DNA from 4 places in the Brevibacillus sp. FSL K6-6036 genome. Region 2 is predicted to be linked to each of the others. Evidence: riboswitches for the same ligand, from Rfam matches in the RefSeq annotation. Region 2 holds a riboswitch; each other region holds the start of a gene.
What was found. A riboswitch is a leader RNA that binds a small molecule or an ion and turns the genes downstream of it on or off. The one in region 2 is predicted to bind S-adenosylmethionine.

Region 1 (3,209 bases), 2.4 Mb from region 2:
AAAGCGTTTCGCTCCTTTGCTTGGCTTCGACCTCATCATAGCAAAAGGGGCATGGATTGACAATGAGCGGGGACAGCGGGCGGACTGGAGCTGGAACACTAGTCGATCGGTATGTAAATTTTTATTTTCATTTGATCCGGGTACACGGACTGGCGGACATCGGTTATTTCAAAATCAGGTCCTTCTCTTCGCTCGTAGTTGGAATTCGGAAGCCAGGTGCCGTAAATATAGGTTCTTGTATTTTGGACAGAGCCGATCACCCTGAATTCGGCGTATTTCCCTGCCGGAAGCAGACAGTGGACAAAGCCATCCTCCAGCTCGCCATCCAAGTTTTTTACCTCTTCGCCGACGATGAACGTAAAGTCGCCGTTATCCTGGAAATCGCACGAAATGCCGTATGCCATGTCAGGGGCGGCTTTGTTGGGAATCCGCATATAGTGTCCATTCCTTCCGAAATCGGCATAGAAGCGGGGAATGTCCTCAAAGTAGCGTTTGTTGTTCAGATTTGTCTTGTAGGCGTACCCGACGATGGCAATGCTGTTTAATTGCACAATGTTTGGTTTGTTCATGCTTATTTCTCCCTTTGCTCGTTTTTGATCATCCAAAAAATCCAGCTTCTTTTGCAGGAAAATAGGTATGTTCGCCTTTCGGAACTTGGCCGGGGTGATGCCGAAAGTAGCTTCAAAAGCACGGGTAAACGCCTCCTGGGAGCCGTACTGGCAGGCGATAGCCAGATCAAGGATGCTTGTTTGCGTCTGTTTCAACAAAACGGCGGCCTCGCTCAGCCTTCTTTTTCGTATGTACTCGTGAACCGAAAAACCGGAGATCGCTTGAAACAGCCGTTGAAAATGAAAGGCGGAAAAACAGGCTTCCGCGGCAATATCCGCGATATTCACCTCCTCTTGAAGATGCTTTTCGATAAATTCGATTGCGCATTGAATCCGCTCGTAGTGATCCATACCTGCCTCCATTTCCCAGATGTGCTACTCCTATTGTACAGCCGGGAAGACGATGTTTTTTGATAATCTGTGCCGATTTGGCAAGTGATTGCTTGATTTCTTCAAAGTGCACCTGTTGGACAAGAAAAAAGAAGCCTGGATTCCAGGCCCCTTTTTCAAGCAGCTGCTTAGCAGTCGTTATTGCACCCTACGATGACCAGCAGGATAAACAGAACGAGCACTAGGGCGAAGCTGTCACCGAAGATATTGTTTCCGCAGTAGGATGTACTCATGTCGTTTTCCTCCTTTCCGATATGCTTTAGTCTATACACGGGAGTCATGAAGAGTGTGGGCGATTGACTATATGGGGCAAATATGGGCGCCGGACTTGCGTGGATACGGACAATTTCTTCATTGACGCGGGGGAGGGGGGGTGTTAAGATACTTTCAAACCTTGCAATTACTGGAACGAATCGAATAAAAAAGCGACATCTCTTATCCAGAGAGGCAGAGGGACTGGCCCGATGAAGCCTCGGCAACCGGAATTTTCAGGTGCCAATTCCAGCAAAGCCGTGTGCTTTGAAAGATGAGAGGATGCGTCAGGCGTATCGTATTCGCGGACAAATCCTCTTCTGCACACAGAAGAGGTTTTTTGTTTATCTGAGATGATCTGCTTTGAGAAAAGGAGTCTGCCATGAAACCGAATTTTCGCGAACAGCTTTACCGAAAAATTCTGATACTGGACGGCGCGATGGGAACAATGCTGCAGCAAGCCAACCTGACTGCCGAGGACTTCGGCGGAGAGGAATACGACGGCTGTAACGAGCTGTTGAACCTGACCCGGCCGGACGTCATCCGCTCGATCCATGAAAAGTACCTGGAGGCGGGTGCCGATATTATCGAGACGAATACATTTGGCGCTACGTCCATCGTCCTGGCCGAGTATGACGTGGCGGAAAAGGACCTGGAGATCAACATCGCCGCTGCCAAAATCGCTCGCGAGGCCGCAGATGCCTATTCCACGCCTGAGTGGCCTCGCTTTGTGGCAGGGGCGATGGGCCCGACGACCAAGACGCTTTCTTTGACGGGCGGGGTCACCTTTGACGAGCTGGTCGAGTCGTATTACCGCCAGGCAAAAGGGCTTTTGATCGGGGGAGCGGATGTGCTGCTTCTGGAAACCTCGCAGGATACGCTGAACGTAAAAGCGGGCGGCATCGGCATACGCAAGGCTTTTGATGAGCTGGGGACGGAAGTGCCGGTCATGCTTTCGGGGACGATTGAGCCGATGGGCACGACGCTGGCGGGACAAAACATCGAAGCGTTCTACGTCTCGCTTGAGCACCTCAAGCCTGTCAGCATCGGGCTGAACTGTGCGACCGGTCCCGAGTTCATGCGCGACCATATCCGCACGCTATCCGGTCTTGCAGACTGTGCCGTGAGCTGTTATCCCAATGCCGGTCTCCCGGACGAGAACGGCCACTATCACGAAACTCCGCAAGGGCTGGCGGCAAAAGTCAAGGCATTTGCCGAGCAAGGATGGCTCAATGTGGCGGGCGGATGCTGCGGAACCACGCCCGACCACATCCGGGCGATGGCCGAAGCCTTGAAAGACTGCAAGCCGCGTGCCCGGCAAGAGCATGCAGTCAGCGCCGTGTCCGGGATCGATGTCGTCTACGTGGAACAGGACAACCGCCCGCTGCTGGTCGGGGAGCGCACGAACGTCATCGGGTCCAAGAAATTTCGCGATCTGATCGCAGCCGGACAATACGAGGAGGCTTCCGATATCGCAAGGGCACAGGTGAAGCGGGGGGCTCATGTCATCGATATTTGTCTGGCCGACCCGGACCGCGACGAGTACGGCGATATGGAAAAATTCCTTCAATATATTGTGAAAAAAGTAAAGGCGCCTCTCATGATCGATTCCACGGATGCGCGCGTCATGGAGCTGGGGTTGAAATATTCCCAAGGGAAAGCGATTCTCAACTCGATCAACCTCGAAGACGGGCTCGAACGGTTCGAGCAAGTCGTGCCCTTGATCCACAGATACGGGGCCGCAGTTGTCGTCGGAACTATCGACGAGACCGGCATGGCTGTCACCGCCGAGCGAAAGCTGGAAGTGGCAAAACGCTCCTATGACCTTTTGGTAAACCGGTTTGGCGTCAATCCGCGGGACATCATCTTCGACCCGCTCGTGTTTCCTGTCGGTACAGGAGACGAACAGTACATCGGCTCTGCCAAGGCGACAGTAGAAGGCATTCGCCTGATCAAAGA
Region 2 (3,209 bases):
TTTTATGGAATCATCTCTGGGTTGCAGGCTGGATCGCGTATCAGATGGATGTGAACTTCTGGAAGGTCACCTCCGCAGGCTTGCTGGCAACACTGATCGTTTCTCCGTTGTACTTCATTCGCAAGGACAGCTACTTGATCCGGTATCTGGTCGGAATTGGTCTTCTCTATTACTCGATTGCATTTGACCACTATACACCGTTTCAGGAAATCTCGTTTCTCGCGTTCATCGTCCTGGGCTTTTTGGCAGCCTATCTGGACTGGAAGCTGATTGTATCGGCGGGGGCGATGCAGGTTGCGGCGACATTAATCGGATTTTACACCGGTTCTTACCAGTTGTTTGACGGCCATTTTTCGGAAGTCAATTTGCTGCTTCGCATTGTCGCTTTCGTGCTGATGATCGCGGGGCTCACCTATCTCTGTCTGGCTGGACAAGCGTCGCTTGCAAAAGCGGACAGCGCGAGACGGGAAGCCGAAGACAAAGAGCAGCGCCTGGAAGAGCTGCTGCGGAATATCAAGATGGTAACAGAGCAGGTGGAGCGCACATCCGTGCATGTCCATGAGCATGCCGAGACGACAAGGCGCAACACGGACGAGATGATGGTCGCCTTCAAGGAAGTGGCGACCGGAATGGAATCCCAAGCCAATTCCACTGTCAAAATCGAGGAAGAAGTGCAATCGATCGACCAGGAAATTGTGACTGTCAACGAGCAAGCGGCCGTCATGAAGGCGGAAGCGGATCAGAACAGCCGCCGCTTGGCAGGAAGCATCAGCATGATGAGCGAGCTTTCCGAGCAAATGGAGCAAATCGTTCAGGCGGTCAATGTGGCGTCTTCGACGATCCGCGAGCTGAACAAGCAAGCCAACAAGGTCGAGGAAATCGTCCAGACGATCAACCAGATCGCGACACAGACGAACCTGCTCGCGCTCAATGCCGCGATCGAATCGGCTCGTGCGGGTGAGCACGGCCGGGGCTTCGCCGTCGTGGCGGACGAGGTGCGCAAGCTGGCTGAGCAAAGCGCGACGGCTACGCAGGAGATCGCCGGAATTTTGCAGTCGCTGCATCAAGAAAGTGAAAATGCGGTGAAGCATATGAGCACGGGCGAAGTGTCGGTAGCAAAGGGGCAGGAGCTGGCGGTAGAGACAGTGGCGTCTATCGAGACGGTTCGTGCAGGCATGGAAGCGTTCCTCGAGGCCGTAGAGCATGTGCGGACGAGCATGGATCGCGTGAAAATGCGCTCCGGGGAAGTGGCGGCCGAGATGTCTACGATTACAGCGGTCACCGAGGAGTCTGTTGCCAACCTGGAGGAATTGTTTGCGACGGCGGAGAACCAGCATCAAAAGGTGCGGGAGATTACCGAGGAGCTCGGCGAGCTGAACGCCTTGTCGACAAAGCTGCAGCAATCATTTCAGCGATAATCGTAATGTTTGAAATTGCAGAAAAAAGAATTGCATTTTTCAATTGATCTGCTAGAATGAATTCAATATCAATTAAATAGTTTCACCTTACCTTATCAAGAGCGGCGGAGGGACTGGCCCGATGAAGCCCGGCAACCACTGTGCACACGTGCACAGAAAGGTGCCAATTCCTACAAAATCCATTTGGATTTTGAGAGATGAGGAAGAGGTTGGCGATATACCGCAAACTCTTCCTCCGGGAAGAGTTTTTTCTTTGTACAAAGGAGGTTATTGACGAATATTAATTTTAAATAATATAATATTATTCGTGTTTTAATTATTTTATGCTCATAAAAAAACGCACTTCTTTCGTGTGTATATAATAAAAACGAATATTGTTGTGCGGACTAGTGATAGGAGAGGACACCATGAAAAAATTGCTTTTGGCATTAACAACGTTTGCTGTACTGGCAGCCGGATGCTCGACAAACAGCAGCGCCCCCGAAGACAAGGGACAAGCCCAGACAGGCGGACAAGAAACAGCGAAAAAGCGGATCGCGCTGGTGCTGCCCGAGAAAATCGGGGTTAACCCGTTCTTCCAGCAGATGGACGATGGAGCGAAGAAAGCCGCCCAAGAATTCGGGGTGGATGTCAAGACGATTGAATCCACAGACCACGGGGCTATCGAGGAAAATATCCGCGTGGCAGTGGCCGAGCAATACGATTTGATCATCACGTCTTCCTTTGAAGCCGAGGATGCGCTGAAAAAGGTAGCGACAGAAAATCCTGACCGCACCTTCGCCATCATCGATACGCAAGTTGATTTGCCCAACGTCCGCAGTGTCATGTTCCGCGAGCAAGAGGCTGCATACCTGGTCGGAGCGGCTGCCGGTTTGGCAACCAAAAGCAACAAGGTAGGGATCGTCGCAGCAATGGACATTCCGATCCTGAAAAAATGGACAGTCGGGTTTCAGGAAGGGCTCAAGGCGACCAACCCGAACGCGGAAGTGCAGATCAACTACGTCGGCAGCTTCAGCGACCCGGCAAAAGCGAAGGAGCTGGCGCTGCTGCAGGCTTCCAAAGGAGCGGACTTTATTTACGGCGCAGCGGCTGTAGGAGATCTTGGCGTGTTTGAAGCAGCCAAGGAAAAAGGCTTCTACACCTCCGGACAAGACGTTGACCGGACCAGCATCGACCCTGAGCATATCGTCCTGTCCCAGTTGAAAGGAACGGACTCCGCTGTGTATGAAACGGTGAAGGCATTTGTGGACGGCAGCTTGAAGCCGGGTGTCGTCGCCTACGGACTGAAGGAGAACGGCGTCGGCGTGACCTATGTTACGCATGACAGCCCGACTCCGTTGAACCCGTTCATTGGAGAAGAAGTCGTCAGCAAGGTAAAGGCGATCAAGGATGAGATCGTCGCGGGGACGAGAACCGTGACAGACCCGCTGAAACAATAGCAAGAGCGCTGATTCGGAAACCGGCTACATGAGCGTAGTCGGTTTCCTGCTCTACCGGGAAGACAAAAGAGGGAGGGGAAAAAGGTGGCGAACCGACTGGAAATGCGAGGCATGACCAAGCGCTACGGCGATTTTACCGCCAATGACAACGTTTCGTTTACGTTGAAAGAGGGGGAGGTCCATGCGATCGTCGGCGAGAACGGAGCGGGCAAAACCACGCTGATGCGCATGCTGTACGGTATGGAGCAGCCCACTGCCGGAGAGATCGCAGTAAATGGCAAGCCCGTCGTCTTTCGCGGCCCGGAGGATGCGATCCGCCACGGGATTGGCATGGTTCACCAGCACTTCATGC
Region 3 (3,209 bases), 1.7 Mb from region 2:
GCTTCCAGATCAGCCACGTGTCAATCGTTCCGAACAGGAGGTCGCCCTGCTCCGCCAAAGCGCGGGCGCCTTCCACATGGTCGAGAATCCATTTTACTTTTGTGCCCGAAAAGTAAGCATCGATCAGCAGACCGGTCGTATCCCGAAACAATGGGTCGTATCCCTTGCTTTTGAGCTCTTCGCAAATTCCCGCTGTCTGTCTCGACTGCCAGACAATTGCGTGATAGATGGGCACTCCGGTATGCTTGTTCCACACCACGGTCGTCTCGCGTTGATTGGTGATCCCGATGGCTGCCACTTCCTGCGCCGAAACATTGTGGCTGGCCAAAACCTCGCCGATTACGCCGACGACCGATGACCAGATGTCCAGGGCATTGTGCTCTACCCATCCTGGCTGGGGAAAGAGCTGGGGAAATTCTTTCTGGGCCATCCCGACGATGCTTCCTTGCTTGTCGAACAAGATGGCCCGGGAACTGGTCGTCCCCTGATCGATTGCGAGCACATACTTTTTATCCATGAGCTTCCTCCTTCTACCGCGGGATATGGGCACCCTTTTTCTCCTCTATTAGGGGTGAAACCGGATGCGGTCTATATCCCGAAGCATTGGGCCGTCTCCGCTCACAACACGGGAAACACTTCCGCCCTGATGCCGAAATCGCGGTGCAGCGCCTTCTTGTGCTCCTCTGCAAAACCGCTGGCAATCATGCCGATGCGCAAGACGCTCGCCCAGTCATATTGTATTCGCTGTTTTTCCACGAGAACTCCTGCCCGATCCAAAAAATGCGTGACTTGATCAGGCGTTCCCCGCAACGCTTTACTTTCCAGATAGCAAAAGCACCGCTTCTCCCCGGCTTCCCGATTGCCTGCCGGCTCGCTTTCCTGCCAGACCGGCTGAGGAGTGAAGCGCTGGGTCAGCAAATAGGCCAGATCCTCCACCACAGCGCTTGCTGTCGGAAGCTCGCCTGCCCCTTTGCCCATGAACAAAAGGTCGCCGACGATATTGCCCGACACCTGCACGGCGTTGTAGGCATCCTGCACCTGCGCGAGTGGGTGATCCAGCGGCAGAAGCGTTGGACGGACGGAAAGCTGTAGACCGCCCCCGGCCTTGGAAGCCTTGGCCAGCAGCTTGATCCGGTACCCCAATTCGCGGGCGAGGCCGATCTGTCCGAGATGCAGCTTTTCAATCCCCTGCCTCTCGGCTGCATGCAGCGGCAGCGATTCACCAAATACGAGCTGGGCGAGGATGTACGTTTTGTACAAGGCATCCCAGCCCTCTACGTCCGAGGCAGGGTCCGCTTCGGCGTAGCCCAGCTCCTGCGCCTGCTTCAGCACTTCGGCGTAGGGAAGCTTTTCCTGTTCCATCCGCGTCAGGATGTAATTCGTCGTCCCGTTTAAAATGCCGCTGACCGATACGATGTCATTAGTCCGGAGAAACTGGCGCAGCACGCCGAGAATCGGAATCCCTCCGGCTACGCTGGCCTCGTACGCGAGCTGAACGCCGTGCCGATTGGCTAGCCGCACCAGCTCCGTTCCGTGCTTGGCAAGCAGCTCCTTGTTCGCGGTGACGATGTGACAGCCCTTTTCAATCAGTGCACGGACATAGCCGTATGTCGGCTCGACGCCGCCCATCACCTCGACGACGATGTCCACGTCCGACGCCAGCACTTCTTCAAACCGGGTCGTGATCAGATTGTTCTCAATCGGTACAGACCGCTGCTTTTCCGCATTGCGGACCAGCGCCTTGACCACCTCGACACGTCTGCCCAACCTGTCCGACAGCTTTTGCTGCTGAGAGCGGATCGTTTTCAAGACGCCGCCCCCCACCGTCCCTACGCCAAGCAATCCTACTTTTACCACACTTGCACTCATGTACTCCACCTCTTTTTCTCATTTCAAACATAAAAAAGGCCTTCTTCCGTTTAAGAAGAAGGCTCGCGAGCTACAGGGGGCCTCCTTCTCATCTGCCAAGACATACTGCTGCTGTCTTGCAGGAATTGGCACCTTGCCACAAACTGCGTGACGGTTGCCGGGCTTCATCGGGCCAGTCCCTCCACCTCTCTGGATAAGAAAGAAGTTATGAAGTTGCGATAACTCAAAAACATTTGATCATACAAATAAAAAACCTTCTCCCGTTAAGAAGAAGGTTGGCATCCGGAATGGACGTACTCCCGCTTCTTATCTGTCAAGACTGTCATCAGTCCTGCAGGAATTGGCACCTTGTCACAAACTGCGTGACGGTTGCCGGGCTTCATCGGGCCAGTCCCTCCGCCTCTCTGGATAAGAACAGTATTTTCCTGTTGGCAACATTGTAAGGAATTCGGTTTGAGCCGTTAACCAGATATTTCCGACATTTCATCTTCGGACGATTCCTTTCATTTTTGAAAAGAAAGGTTTCTCATTTTTAATAAGGTGTTCTCATGCAGGTGATGGCGCACCAACAGACATTTCCAGCACTTTGTTTTGGTTTTTGCTTTCTCAATAGTGAGAATAATGGTACTGCCGATGCTCCTTCATACTGCACAGGAAGCAGCCGGTCATTTGGTATCATTCTTGCATATATTTTCAGAAAAGTCAGAGTATAATTCCCTTTTTCCATTCGCATGGGACGTCGGGTGCGTCGAATATACATGAATAAAAGACGCTCCACTCTGACTTTTTCAGCAGGAAGGAGGTGCTTTTTTTGAGTAGGCTGCTGCCTGTTTTGATCCACGATCGTCCCACTTAGCTTCGGTTTCTACTATGATCTGCCCGTGTGCAGAAGGAGGGTGTTTGGATGAGACTTCGTCCGCGTGAACCAATCGATGTTGCGACACAAGTCGCGGTATTTCCTGCTACGATCGATCTGCATTTGCAGAAATGGCTGTTTCGAATGCGAAGATAGAACGTTTTCCAAAAATGGAAGGAGGACTCTATGCGAGTCGCTATTTTAGGAGTTGGCGGTGTAGGACAAGTAAGCGCGTGTGAAATCGTGAAATCGAAGTATTTGCAAAAACTGGTGCTGGCAGATATATCGATCGGCCCGGCTGAAGAGCTGGCTGCCGAGCTGCGCCGGGAGACGGATGTGGAAATCCAGGTAAAACGTGTCGACGCACGCGATGTATCGAGCGTCCAATCTATTTTGACTGACATTGACGTACTGCTGCATATCGGCTTGCCGGAAAACAACTTTGAAGTGATGAAAGCGTGCCTGAACACGAAAACCCATTATA
Region 4 (3,209 bases), 210 kb from region 2:
TTCGTACCGGTTGACTTTGACCAAGCAGCCTTTGATCGCGGGTTATCGTGATATTTCCACGCACTGGGCCCGCAACGAGATCGCCAGACTCAGCACGAAGGGAGTCGTCAAAGGCTTTGATGATTCGACCTTCAAGCCTGACCAGTCGGTGACTCGAGGCCAGTTTGCGACGATGCTGATCCAGTCCATGCGGGCCAAAGGGATGAATATCGTTACGTATACAGGCAGAAATCCGTTCAAGGATCTTTCTAAAAATCACTGGGCCTATGGCAATCTGCTGACTGCCCACCAGCTCGGCATCATCAGCGGCTATCCAAACAGCACCATGCTGCCGGATCAATCGATCACACGGGCAGAAATGGCACTGATGGTAGCCAGAGCAAATAATCTCGTGCTCTATAATCGCAGCAGGTCATCGTTTACCGACGTGCCGACAAGTCACTGGGCGTCTCCCGCCATTGAGGCGCTGACGGCGAAAAAGTGGATAAGCGGTTACGGACGGACGTTCAAGCCGCAGGGAAGAGCTACACGTGCAGAGGTGGTCGTCCTGCTGGCGAAGGCTTACAGTTTGTAACTCTATGGAAAAGGAGAGAACATAAATGAAAAAAGCAACCAAGGGAATCCTCGCCATAGCAATTGTCGGGATGGGGGTCTTTGCTTCGCAGGCGATGGCAGACGGTGTTTCCGGTGTCCCGGGCTCAGCGGATGATCCGGTCGTCACCAAAAGCTATGTGGATCAGCAAATTCAAAAAGCTCTTGGCGGAGGGGCAGGCACAGGCGGTGCATCCGTCTCGACGGGGTTGACAGTGGTTGAGCTGCACCCGGGGCAGACGCTGTACGGTTTTGAGGGTACGGAATTTATCGTCCGTACGGGAAAAGTACAAGCAGTAGCCGGCGATAAAGGCGATGGCTTGACAGATATTACCGAGGGCAAGGACCTGCGAGCGGGAGCCCAGGTGGCTGCCAATCATCTGCTCTTGATCGCCCGTTCGGACAATCGCGGATTGCGCTTGAATGCAAACTACAATGGTGTCGCGCACATTATGGTTCGCGGCAAATACGAATTGCGCTAAGCGCTTATTGACACCGGCTATAAAAACGATTATTCTATTATCCGTAATGGATACTCTTATCCAGAGCAGGCGGAGGGACTGGCCCCATGAAGCCCGGCAACCGACTCGAGCGGTGCTAACCAGCAGAACGGATACCTGTTCTGGCCGATAAGAGGGTAGGGAACGCAAACACCAAGCACCTTTTCCTCTAAAACAGGAAAAGGTTTTTTTTTGCTTGTGCCTTCGTCTAATAAGAACCTGTTTCGGCTACCACACTATTTGTATGAGGTCAAAGGAGGTAGTACACATGTCTTTGCAAAAAGGTCGTCGTCTGTTTACTTCTGAATCCGTCACCGAAGGTCATCCGGATAAGATTTGTGACCAAATTTCCGACTCTATCCTGGACGCCATTTTGTCCAAGGATCCAAATGCTCGCGTAGCATGCGAAACTTCCGTTACCACTGGTCTGGTACTCGTGGCAGGGGAAATCACCACGAACACGTACGTGGATATTCAAAAGCTCGTCCGTGACACCATCCGTGAAATCGGATACGATCGCGCTAAGTTTGGTTTCGATGCCGACACTTGCGGCGTTCTGACCGCTATCGGCGAGCAGTCTGCCGATATCGCCCTCGGTGTAGACCAGGCGCTGGAAGCCCGCGAAGGGAAAATGACTGATGCTGAGATTGAAGCGATTGGTGCCGGCGACCAAGGTCTGATGTTTGGTTTCGCCTGCAACGAGACTCCTGAACTGATGCCTTTGCCGATCAGCATGGCTCACCAGCTGGCTCGCCGTCTGACCGAAGTGCGTAAAAACGGCACTTTGAGCTACCTGCGCCCAGACGGTAAAACACAGGTGACTGTAGAATACGACGGCGATAAGCCGGTTCGTATTGATACGATTGTTATTTCTACCCAGCACGCTCCGGAAACCACTCTGGAACAAATCAAGAACGACCTGATGGAGCACGTGATCAAGCCTGTCGTGCCAACAGAGCTTCTGGATGCCGAGACCAAATACTTCATCAACCCGACTGGCCGTTTTGTTATTGGCGGACCACAAGGGGATGCCGGTTTGACAGGCCGCAAAATTATCGTCGACACCTATGGCGGATACGCTCGTCACGGCGGTGGTGCTTTCTCCGGAAAAGACCCGACAAAAGTGGACCGCTCCGGCGCATATGCAGCCCGCTATGTAGCGAAGAACATCGTCGCTGCCGGCTTGGCTGAAAAATGCGAAGTACAAGTGGCCTATGCAATTGGTGTCGCACAGCCAGTGTCCATCAGCGTAGATACATTTGGGACCGGCAAGATTGCCGAGGACCAATTGGTAACACTAATCCGCAAGCATTTTGATCTTCGTCCTGCAGGTATCATCAAGCAGCTTGACCTGCGTCGTCCTATCTACAAGCAGACAGCGGCATACGGCCATTTTGGCCGCAACGATCTGAATGTGCCGTGGGAGCGTACAGATAAGGCAGAAGCGCTCAAGCAAGATGCAGCAGGGCTGTCCAAGTAAAGACCAAGCGCGAGAGCCTAGTGATACACACTAGGCTCTTTTTCTGTCATTGAAAACGGATTTCCTCTATATTTTTAAGAAGACTAGGCCTTAAGACTTGCGGCAAACTGCTGGAATTCAGTTCATAAAGGAATCCGTTCGTATATGTCGAAATTCCTATATAGGCATAAAGGAGGGAGTTTTTTGTGCCGAAGAGGTGGCCCTTCTTTCTCGTATTTTTCATTGCGCTAGGGCTCGTTGTGACTGCCGGACTGCCCGATACTGCCTCTTTTTTTAAAGAGGAGGCTCCAAAAGTGCAACCTTTCCCCCATGTCACTACGTCTATAAGCACAAGCGAGGAGCAATCGGCTGCACCACAGACAGAAAAAAACCGGGAAGAAGCAGCGTCCTCCAAGCTCTGGTATAGAGATCGGGTAGTCGTATTGACGTACCATCATGTGACCGACGATTCTGACCAGCGCTATGTTATTGGGGCGGAGCAGTTTAGAGAGCATATGACGTTTTTATTCGAGAACAATTTTCATCCGATATCACTGGCGGAATTTGTGCGTTTTGTCGAGACAGGAGTTTTGCCCACTGAGAATGCAGTCTTGCTTACATTTGATGATGGGTATGAAAGTTATTACACACATGCTTTT

Region 1: it holds a riboswitch for S-adenosylmethionine, as region 2 does, so the genes downstream of both, metH (methionine synthase) here and NST37_RS23695 (BMP family protein) in region 2, are expected to answer to the same signal.
Region 3: it holds a riboswitch for S-adenosylmethionine, as region 2 does, so the genes downstream of both, NST37_RS15875 (homoserine dehydrogenase) here and NST37_RS23695 (BMP family protein) in region 2, are expected to answer to the same signal.
Region 4: it holds a riboswitch for S-adenosylmethionine, as region 2 does, so the genes downstream of both, metK (methionine adenosyltransferase) here and NST37_RS23695 (BMP family protein) in region 2, are expected to answer to the same signal.

The regions. Positions count from the first base shown of each region.
Region 1 is NZ_CP150173.1:2,041,367-2,044,575, forward strand. Features, by position in the region: gene NST37_RS10160 (hypothetical protein) at 1-2, opposite strand, end outside; gene NST37_RS10165 (AraC family transcriptional regulator) at 99-959, opposite strand; gene NST37_RS10170 (YjcZ family sporulation protein) at 1,127-1,231, opposite strand; SAM riboswitch class I at 1,431-1,531, shown strand; gene metH (methionine synthase) at 1,633-3,209, shown strand, end outside.
Region 2 is NZ_CP150173.1:4,844,950-4,848,158, reverse strand. Features, by position in the region: gene NST37_RS23700 (methyl-accepting chemotaxis protein) at 1-1,418, shown strand, start outside; SAM riboswitch class I at 1,508-1,622, shown strand; gene NST37_RS23695 (BMP family protein) at 1,826-2,857, shown strand; gene NST37_RS23690 (ABC transporter ATP-binding protein) at 2,942-3,209, shown strand, end outside.
Region 3 is NZ_CP150173.1:3,158,046-3,161,254, forward strand. Features, by position in the region: gene glpK (glycerol kinase GlpK) at 1-517, opposite strand, end outside; gene NST37_RS15875 (homoserine dehydrogenase) at 619-1,869, opposite strand; SAM riboswitch class I at 1,955-2,069, opposite strand; SAM riboswitch class I at 2,173-2,284, opposite strand; gene NST37_RS15880 (saccharopine dehydrogenase C-terminal domain-containing protein) at 2,912-3,209, shown strand, end outside.
Region 4 is NZ_CP150173.1:4,637,444-4,640,652, reverse strand. Features, by position in the region: gene NST37_RS22815 (S8 family serine peptidase) at 1-574, shown strand, start outside; gene NST37_RS22810 (hypothetical protein) at 600-1,073, shown strand; SAM riboswitch class I at 1,127-1,227, shown strand; gene metK (methionine adenosyltransferase) at 1,366-2,571, shown strand; gene NST37_RS22800 (polysaccharide deacetylase family protein) at 2,757-3,209, shown strand, end outside.